DNA from 3 places in the Paenibacillus sp. Negev47 genome. Region 1 is predicted to be linked to each of the others. Evidence: riboswitches for the same ligand, from Rfam matches in the RefSeq annotation. Region 1 holds a riboswitch; each other region holds the start of a gene.
The links. A riboswitch is a leader RNA that binds a small molecule or an ion and turns the genes downstream of it on or off. The one in region 1 is predicted to bind S-adenosylmethionine.

Region 1 (3,182 bases):
CAGATGAGACTTTTTGGTGTGCATCAGAATATCTTCCTCAAGCTTCTCGATCCGAGCTTCAATTCGGTCACCTACGGTGAAATAATTATCAACAATCAAGTCAACCAGCAGGTACAGCAGACGATCGGGTGTACTGATTTCCTGTTCCCACAGGATGGGTTTTAATGTGCGCAATTCGCTGACCTTCTGTTTCGTAACACTTATAATGAAATGTCTGCCGAGGAACAGGTTGACCGCACGTAGAAATATCTCTTCATCATCAAAACGAATGCTATTAATCACAATAAAATAATGGTTCTCATATATCTCAATTTTCGGACGTTGTTCTTCGTCACTGAGACAGTCTTCCACAGCCAGATCATGCATTAAGAAGAGCGGTTGAAGTACCGCCAAATCGTCTACATCCGCATCAATCCAGTAAAATCCTTCCGCTGGTGGAGTCAGCGCCTGCTGAATGTCGTCCACCGGAATAAATACACCGTTGTTAACCAACCGGATTTTCATCGTTAATCTACTCCTTCTGCACCCGCCAACCTGGCGGATATTATCATTATGGGCGCAAAAAGAACAAATCAGCCGGTCGGCAGCGGAGCCTGGAGATCAGGGCTGCGTTCACTTTATAATCAAACGGAAGTTACGTCCCGCTGCCGGCATGCTGATGTCAATTCTCTATGCAGTTTGTCGGAATTCGGCTGCCAGTCAGGCCTCGGGTCGCCATCCATTTAATATGTCACCTCTCACATAAGGGTTTATAACACCTTGTTTAGTATACCGCTGGTACAAGGTGCTTTCAAGCGCAAAAATGTGTCTATTTCGCGCTCTGAGGCAGTGTATGACAACGAATGATGAACGGTTCCGATCTGGAAAGCAGACATTGAACTGCAACTTGACGTGAGGGCATTAATGTAATAAAGTAGACGGTGAACCATATTAAATTACAATCAAATACAGCGAAATCTTATCAAGAGTAGGTGGAGGGACTGGCCCGATGAAACCCGGCAACCGGCGGTATACCGCACGGTGCTAATTCTTGCAGCGACCAAGTGCCCAAGTGGCACTGTTGTAACTGAGAGATGAGAGAGGCGCATATCTATTTACATATGACCTTTCTCGAAATCCGAGGAAGGTCTTTGTCGTATGCCCCGACTTCTCAGCAGTGATTTTCGCTAAGGAACTTGAGGTTGTCTGTAACTTTCTTTGGATGGACTTGTAATCCAACATATGTAGACAAACTCATGGCAGCCTATAACTGCATTGATGTGGACACATCAAGCCAGCGGTAGCTGCATCTATCAATGCACAAGGAGGAGTTAGACTTACCATGCCAATCAAAATACCTGATACTCTGCCAGCAAAAGAAGTACTTGAAGGAGAGAATATCTTCGTCATGGATGAAACTTCTGCATACCAGCAGGATATTCGTCCACTCCGTATCGCTATATTAAACCTGATGCCCACAAAGGAAACGACGGAAACACAATTGCTTCGTCTGGTAGGAAATACGCCCATTCAGGTGGATGTCGTTCTGGTACATCCCAAATCCCATACCTCGAAGAATACGTCTCAGGAATATTTGGATTTGTTCTATAAAACGTTCGATGAGATTGAGCACCGCCGCTTTGATGGAATGATTATCACGGGTGCTCCTGTGGAGCAGATGGATTTCGAAGACGTGAACTATTGGAATGAAATCCAGGAGATTTTCGAATGGACCAAAACCAATGTGACATCAACCCTGCACATATGCTGGGCCTCCCAAGCTGGTTTATACCACCATTTTGACGTACCCAAGGTTGCACTTGATGAAAAGTGTTTTGGCGTTTTCCCGCACACCATCAACAAACCCCATGTTCCGTTGCTGCGTGGATTCGATGAAGTATTCAATGTTCCGCATTCCCGTCATACGGAAGTGCGACGTGAAGATATTGAAAAGAACGAGAAGTTAGAGATCTTGGCTGAATCCGAGGAAGCGGGTATCTTCCTGGTTGCTACCAAAGATGGCAAACAGATTTTTGCCACAGGGCATGCCGAGTATGATCCCTTCTCATTAAAGTGGGAGTATGACCGGGATGTAGCGAAAGGGTTGGATATCGCGCTTCCTAGGCATTATTATCCGAATGACGATCCTTCCCGTGTGCCACCAGCTACCTGGCGCGCTCATGCCAACTTATTATTCTCTAATTGGCTTAATTACTATGTGTATCAGGAAACACCTTACGATATTGGCCCGCAAATCTAATCGAGACCACAGGAGGATACAGCAATGGAAGACAACAACAAGTTGAAAATCGAAAGCCGCTTAGCACAAATTGGGTCCATCAATGAACCGGTAACAGGCGCCATTAACTTTCCGATCTATCAATCCACTGCGTTTCGCCACCCGAAGCTTGGACAAAGCACGGGATTTGATTATATTCGTACAACCAATCCAACCCGCAAAGTGTTGGAAGAAGCAGCTGCAGCGCTGGAATCCGGTGACGCAGGATTTGCCTGTAGCTCAGGCATGGCCGCGCTGCAAACCATCTTTGCCATGTTTGGTCAGGGAGATCATCTGATTGTATCGCTGGATCTGTATGGCGGAACCTATCGTCTGCTTGAACGCATCTTGTCCCGTTTTGGCGTAACCGCAAGTTATGTGGACACGAATGATCTTGCAGCACTGGAGAATGTTCGTCAGCCGAATACCAAAGCTGTATTCATTGAGACACCAACGAATCCGCTGATGATGATTACAGATGTAGAAGCCGTCGCTTCCTGGGCGAAAAGTTACAACCTGTTGACCATTGTTGACAACACGTTGCTCACTCCATTTTTCCAACGTCCGATTGAACTGGGTGCCGATATCATCATTCATAGTGCTACCAAATATCTGGGCGGACACAATGATGTACTGGCCGGATTAATCATAACCAAGGGTGAGGCATTATCCGCGGAAATGGCTTTCCTGCATAATTCCATTGGAGCTGTATTGTCTCCAAGTGACTCTTATCAGTTGATGAAAGGCATGAAAACGCTAGCTCTTCGCATGGAGCGTCATCAGCACAATGCACTTACCATTTCCAAATACTTGCTTGAGCATCCAGCGGTGGTTGAAGTGTATCATCCAGGCCTGTCAGATCATCCGGGTTATGAAATACAGAACAAACAATCCACCGGTAACACAGGTATCTTCTCTTTCAAAG
Region 2 (3,182 bases), 2.7 Mb from region 1:
AGCCAGGCATAATATAAATGAAATAATCGGTACCGCCGGGTATAGCGGTGTGCGGTACACCAGATCTTTGACCGCATGGCCTTCCCGGATATATTGTCTGCGGAACATGTATTGGGAAGCGCTGATGCTCATCCATACCGCAACAACAGCCAGACCCGAAATAGAAACCAGTGTAATATACACGGTACCTGGCGCAATGATGCTGGACAGCAAGGCCAGCGCACCACCAACCATACTGATCAGGAGTGCATTCAATGGCACACCGTGTTTGGTCAATTTGGCAAACCATGGAGAGATCGTTCGTTTATCAGCCAGAGACCAGAGCATCCGTGACGAAGCATACAGGCCTGAATTGGCTGCAGAGAGAATCGCCGTCAGAATAACAAAGTTCATAATGTCTGCTGCATACGGCACACCCACTCGTTCCATTACTGCTACAAATGGACTTTGCAGTACACTGGCATCCGACATAGGTAGCAAGGCAGACAAGATAACAATCGTTCCGATGAAGAAAATAACCAAACGCCAGAGCGTCGTATGAATGGCTTTGGGTATCGTCTTCTCCGGGTTCTCCGTCTCCCCGGCAGCAATGCCGATTAACTCGGTGCCCGAGAATGCAAAGTTTACAGCAAGCATGGTCATCAATATCGCTGTAGCCCCATGGGGGAACCACCCGGATGCGGTAATATTCGATAGAAACGGCGCTGGTTCAGCATCCGCCATCGGAATGAACCCGAACATGGCTGCGCCACCGATAATTATAAAGACTACGATCGTCACTACTTTCACAGATGAGAACCAGAACTCGGATTCTGCGAATAATTTTACCGTTAATGCATTGAACAGAAAAATCATCAACGCAAAAATGGCACTCCATATCCATACGTTGACCGATGGGAACCAGCGCTGCATCAGCAGTCCGGCGGCTGTGAATTCGGAACCCAGCGCAACGGTCCAGGTTAACCAGTACAACCAGGCCACCGTGTAGCCCGTTGCTGGTCCGATATATTTGGCAGCATAGCTATGAAATGCTCCCGTCTCTGGCATGTGAACAGAGAGTTCACCAAGACAGAGCATAACCAGATATACGACGATCGCCCCGATCAGATAGGACAGAATGGTTCCCAGGGGTCCCGCCTGTTGAATCGTGTAACCCGAGCTTAGGAATAATCCTGTTCCAATCACTCCACCGAGAGAGAGCATGATCACATGCCGTGCCTGCATTTTCCGCTGAAAATGTCCTTTGTCGTTGTTGTTCTCCATACCTGTTGCTCCCTACTTCTTCATCCAGAAAAACAAAAAAGACCCACTCTTCCTAAAGAGTGCGCCGTTACTGACAAATAAAAACAAACGTCCTATCTATCAGGCTTTCACCCGCTGGAATTAGCACAGTATCCTTCAGATCTGTTGCTGAGGCTTCTAAGGGCCAGTCCCTCCACCTCTCTGGATAAGAAAATGATTTTTTATAAATATAGCGATCTATCATGAATGTGTCAACATTTTAATACTAACTTGCTAACTGGCACGCTATTCGGTGGAAGATCCGAGATTGGTGATAGTGGTCTTCACATCGTACGTAATTGGTACGGTACTAAAAATGTTATCCCAATCATCTTTGACTTTCTTCCACGTTTTGGGTTCTTTAATACGCAAGCTGTCCCGAAAATCCGCAACATCAACTTTGTAGGTATGCTGAAGTTTGTATAACACCTGACGAATCTGTTGTTCCGCCAGTTCAGAAAATTCTTTTTCCAGTTCCCTGCGATAAGCCCCTTTTTCCTCTCTTTCGGGAGCACGCCAATCCTCCATTAACCAGCCTTCGGATTCGGTCTTTACATGGAATGAAATATCATTGCCAATAACCTTGGGAATTACTTTTGTTTTCTTCTTTTTCATTTCATATACAACAGTGAATCCCTCTTTGTTGTAAGTCTTCAAGACGCCTCCTTTTTCTTTAGGCTTGATCCACGATAAACCTTCCAGATCCGTTTGACTTAGTTCTCCAATAAACTTAGTTGTTTTCCCATCGAATATGCTGCCACCTGAGAACTTGCCCTCTCCATTAGAGTACAGTACATTCTGGAGCAAGAAACTGGAACCAGATTGCATTTGGGCATCTAATTTGGAGAGCAAAACGGGGTCCAGTATTTTGTTGGACAAGTACGAATTACCAGTAATACCTGTTAGATAAAATGCCGGAATCCGGGAGGGATCATCTGAAGTCAGGACATCCACGGCACGATGATGACTTATCAGTACCAGACAATTTGGACGAATATCGTTATCCCGAAGTACAAAATCCAGCAGCTGGTCCAGACCATACTTTTTGGCAATATCCTTGGAGATGACGATGACCTTTAGATGATGTCCGATAAGTGGACGATCTCGCCTTAGTGCAAACTGACGAAAGATTTGCAGCAAGGAATCTCCGGTAAGCTGTTCATTAGAATAGGAAGTCTTTCCAGAAGCAGGTGAACCGGATTGTCCGCTCTGTTTACTGTTGGAACTGCCAGTGCCAGGCGCAATCTGCACCGTAGCCGTTAAATAATTATTCTTTGGATACGTTCCTCCCTGAGCAGCGATGTCCTTCTCAAATTCTGTTTCTTTAGCGATATCGATCCCGAGACCAACATAGACACTTAGTTCCTCGATCTCCCTACTACTCCAGCATCCGGATATTACCAGAAGGACGGACAAAGCAAAGGCTACACGTAAAAGCATAAAAAAACGAATCATGCATGTTTGCCTCCTTTTTTGCGAATAAGACTTATTATCAGGAGTAACAGAGGTACAGTGGCAAATAGAAGCACGGATAGATTGCCCAACATATCACCCAGTGCAAAGGTTTCATCCACGGTTTTCGGCATTAATGCCGTTAGATATATTACTGGCAGAAAGGCGTACATAATAACCTTGATCTTCTTCGTACGAAATAAATCCCGAATGCCCACCGAAGCGCAATAGTGTGTGATCGTGAAACTCGAGAAGATCTGCATAATCCAGATGACCAATAAGAGGGATTCGAACCGTTCAAAGATCAAACCTTGAATCTCGAAGCTTCTTACGAGATCCAGCGTGGGCCAAGTACGTGTTTTGATTCCGTCAAGTGACAGACTGCCTACAACCATCACAACGGTAATCAGATAAATCAGAGTCGATATGATGATGCCCCAGGTCATGGC
Region 3 (3,182 bases), 3.0 Mb from region 1:
AATCAGGGACAGTATAATGTATACCACCCGTGATTTGGTTGAAGCAGATCGGGCTGTCATGAACAGCAGCACCCCGAGTGGTAAACCAAAGATTACGGTAAACAAGCCTGATACACCCAAAATTTGCAGTGTCTCAATGGAAGCTTTACCAACCTCTTCCCAGCGAACTGTAGAAAAATCCATGTTAACGTAGCACCTCCACATCAAGTCCCTCTGCGGTTAATTCTGATATCGTCCGGTCAATCGCATGGGTATCGCCTTCGAACCGAACGGTCAGCTGCCCATAAGGAACCTGTTTGATCGTAGAGATCGTACCCTGCAGGATCGCAAAATCCACTCCCGTTTTACGTACCGTTCTGGACAAAATCGCTTCATACGTTTTGTTACCCAGAAAGGATATCTTCACAAGTTTGGAAGCAGCACCTGCCTGTAATTCCAAACCTGCACTAGCCAAAGCAGTCTCTTCAAGGGCAAGTCCAACTTCATGATCACGCATCATAAAGTCCCGCGTAATGGCATGCTGCGGCTTCAGGAATACTTCGGTTACAGGTCCCTGTTCCACTATGCCGCCTTGATGAATGACAGCCACCTTGTCACAGATATTCTGGATGACGTGCATCTCATGTGTAATCAGCACAATCGTCAGGTTGTACTTTTCATTAATGTCGAGCAATAACTTTAGAATCGAATTTGTCGTCTGCGGATCAAGTGCCGAGGTGGCCTCATCACATAGGAGTACATTCGGATCACTGGCGAGTGCTCTTGCAATCCCTACACGCTGTTTCTGTCCACCCGATAATTGAGCCGGATATTTGCTGCTATGGTGCTCCAGACCAACCAGAGCGAGCATTTCCTTCACTTTGCGATCAATTGCTTCCTTGGGCGTATTCACAAGCTTTAACGGAAAAGCTACATTATCATACACCGTTGCCGAGGATAACAGATTAAAGTGTTGAAAAATCATCCCGATCTTGCGTCTCTGTTGCTGCAATTCGGTTTTGTTCAGTTCAGTCAGGTTGATCCCGTCTACCCATACTTCACCCTCCGTAGGGCGCTCCAACAAATTAATGCAACGGATCAGTGTACTTTTTCCCGCTCCAGAATGGCCGATCACTCCGTAGATTTCACCCTTTTGGATGCTCAAATTCAGCTCGGATAGTGCCGTTGTAGATTTTGCCCCTTTGCCGTACGTTTTCGTTAAACCTTTTAATTCAATCAATCGCACTTGCCCCTTTCCAACCACCTACATGTATCTTTACCCGATCTAAAGGAAAACTCCCCTACACATACAAAAAAAGAGCCCTTTGCAGATACAAAGAGGGCTCTTTACGTGAAAGAATATACCTTCTCATCTGCCAAAATCGTGTCTTGCACCATTTTGTAGGAATTAGCACCTAACATCTATAACGAATGACACATGTGTCGTGTCGTTACAAATCGGTTGCCGGGCTTCATCGGGCCTGTCCCTCCGCCGCTCTCGATAAGAAATATGTTGTTGTAGGATTCTATAAGTTCATGTAGTTTATGCTTTATAATGTGAACGTAACTTCTAACTTCTGAATTATCAGTTATATCCGTGTAACATTCGATTGAAACTCAGTATATTCAAAGTATTCCGATTTGTCAAAGGGAATTATTTCTTTTCCATATTTTATTGATATAGCTATAAGAGGCTGTTAACGTTTCACAGACCATATCCACGCCCTTACGCATTTCCTGCACATGCTGATTCAGATCCTCCAATTTCACTTTACCTTGCAAGGTCTGATGTAACTGCCACAGATCATCGTGCATTTCGGAGTTCATGTAGTGGATTTCCATATTACGTCGTTTGCGCAGCTTGCTCATCGGCTCACGATAAGAGTCCTTGATCTGAATCAATCGCAGGGCAAGATCATGATGCTCCCTCGCAAAGTCGAACTGTCTTAACACGGTAAAATAAGAAAAATGCGCTTTTGTATTTGAAGTATTCAGCTGGAATATCTCATTCAATACGGTGCCGACTTTATCCAGAATGGCAAAGCAGCGAATGAAGCCATCTTTGTAAAAATAAACATACCGAGCATACTCAGCTTTCTCGGCTGGCGTCATATCGTCCGTAGAACCTGCAACGACCTTTTCTCGAAAATGAGCAGCAGCGAAGCAGCTTTGCTCCAGTTCATCCAGGGAAGAGATAAGCCCCTGGGTCCACACATACAGTTTCCGATAGTCGTGAGTAGGATCATGGTCCACATGCATTTGTCGCTGAAACAGCTCAAGTGTATGCGCCATGGACTCCATTGCTTCTTTCAGCAAACCTTCGTTTACACGCGGCTTTTCTCCCAGCAACGTTCGCAGCATATATAACCTCCTCTTTCCACTCTGCTGATCCATAAAGGTTCATCATATAAACATAATCATTCCGAGTAAACATGTAAACGCTGCATGCCATAGGTTGCCCTGATCCCCCTGACATCAAACAAAGTCCACCTGTCCAATGATGTACATCACTGGATGGTGGACTTTCAATATTGAGCCCAAAGACCAAGAAATGGATCTAGAAACGATTAACCGGGCGATGCAGCTTGTACACCAGGAAACTCATATACGTTAAGATCCCGAACAGTATGGCGATGTCCAGCATATGGGCAAGAGCTACGAACATGTATACTTCCGGACGACTCATCGTCACCATCATGAAAATACCGATGACCACTTGCATCAGAATCAAAACAACAGATACAACGCCAAGGGTACGCATTTCCTTGTTATCCGGATGATTACGATACGCGAAGTGACCCAGAATTGCAATAACAATCACTAAAGACGCAGCTGCTGCACGGTGAGCAAAAGCAACCGCTACCCCGCCTGAAAGCTCAGGAATAATCTGCCCGTTACAGAGCGGAAATCCGGAACAACCACCGGCAGAATCCGTGTGACTCACAAATGCGCCTGTGTATACCACGAGATACGTATAGATCGTGGAGAACCAGACCAGATTTCTGAATTTTTTACTGACCCGAGGATATTTATTCAGACGCTCCAATCCACCATCTTTTGCTTCCTGCCTTATGCCCAATGCCATCATAAGCGAACTGGCAAAGGCAATCAGCGCAAAGCCGAAATGAAGTGCCATAACTGCTGAAGATTGGGAGAAAACGACGGCAAAAGCCCCCATGATTCCTTGAACAATAACAAATATC

Region 2: linked by a shared signal. The riboswitch ahead of mmuP (S-methylmethionine permease) and the one ahead of metA (homoserine O-acetyltransferase MetA) in region 1 are both predicted to bind S-adenosylmethionine.
Region 3: linked by a shared signal. The riboswitch ahead of AC4G47_RS04515 (methionine ABC transporter ATP-binding protein) and the one ahead of metA (homoserine O-acetyltransferase MetA) in region 1 are both predicted to bind S-adenosylmethionine.

The regions. Positions count from the first base shown of each region.
Region 1 is NZ_CM177754.1:4,785,551-4,788,732, reverse strand. It holds gene corA (magnesium/cobalt transporter CorA) at 1-504, opposite strand, end outside; SAM riboswitch class I at 956-1,080, shown strand; gene metA (homoserine O-acetyltransferase MetA) at 1,322-2,239, shown strand; gene AC4G47_RS21435 (PLP-dependent transferase) at 2,264-3,182, shown strand, end outside.
Region 2 is NZ_CM177754.1:703,882-707,063, reverse strand. It holds gene mmuP (S-methylmethionine permease) at 1-1,263, opposite strand, end outside; SAM riboswitch class I at 1,353-1,454, opposite strand; gene AC4G47_RS03205 (Ger(x)C family spore germination protein) at 1,528-2,736, opposite strand; gene AC4G47_RS03200 (GerAB/ArcD/ProY family transporter) at 2,733-3,182, opposite strand, start outside.
Region 3 is NZ_CM177754.1:965,940-969,121, reverse strand. It holds gene AC4G47_RS04520 (methionine ABC transporter permease) at 1-183, opposite strand, end outside; gene AC4G47_RS04515 (methionine ABC transporter ATP-binding protein) at 185-1,219, opposite strand; SAM riboswitch class I at 1,346-1,487, opposite strand; gene AC4G47_RS04510 (Cthe_2314 family HEPN domain-containing protein) at 1,624-2,340, opposite strand; gene AC4G47_RS04505 (COX15/CtaA family protein) at 2,537-3,182, opposite strand, start outside.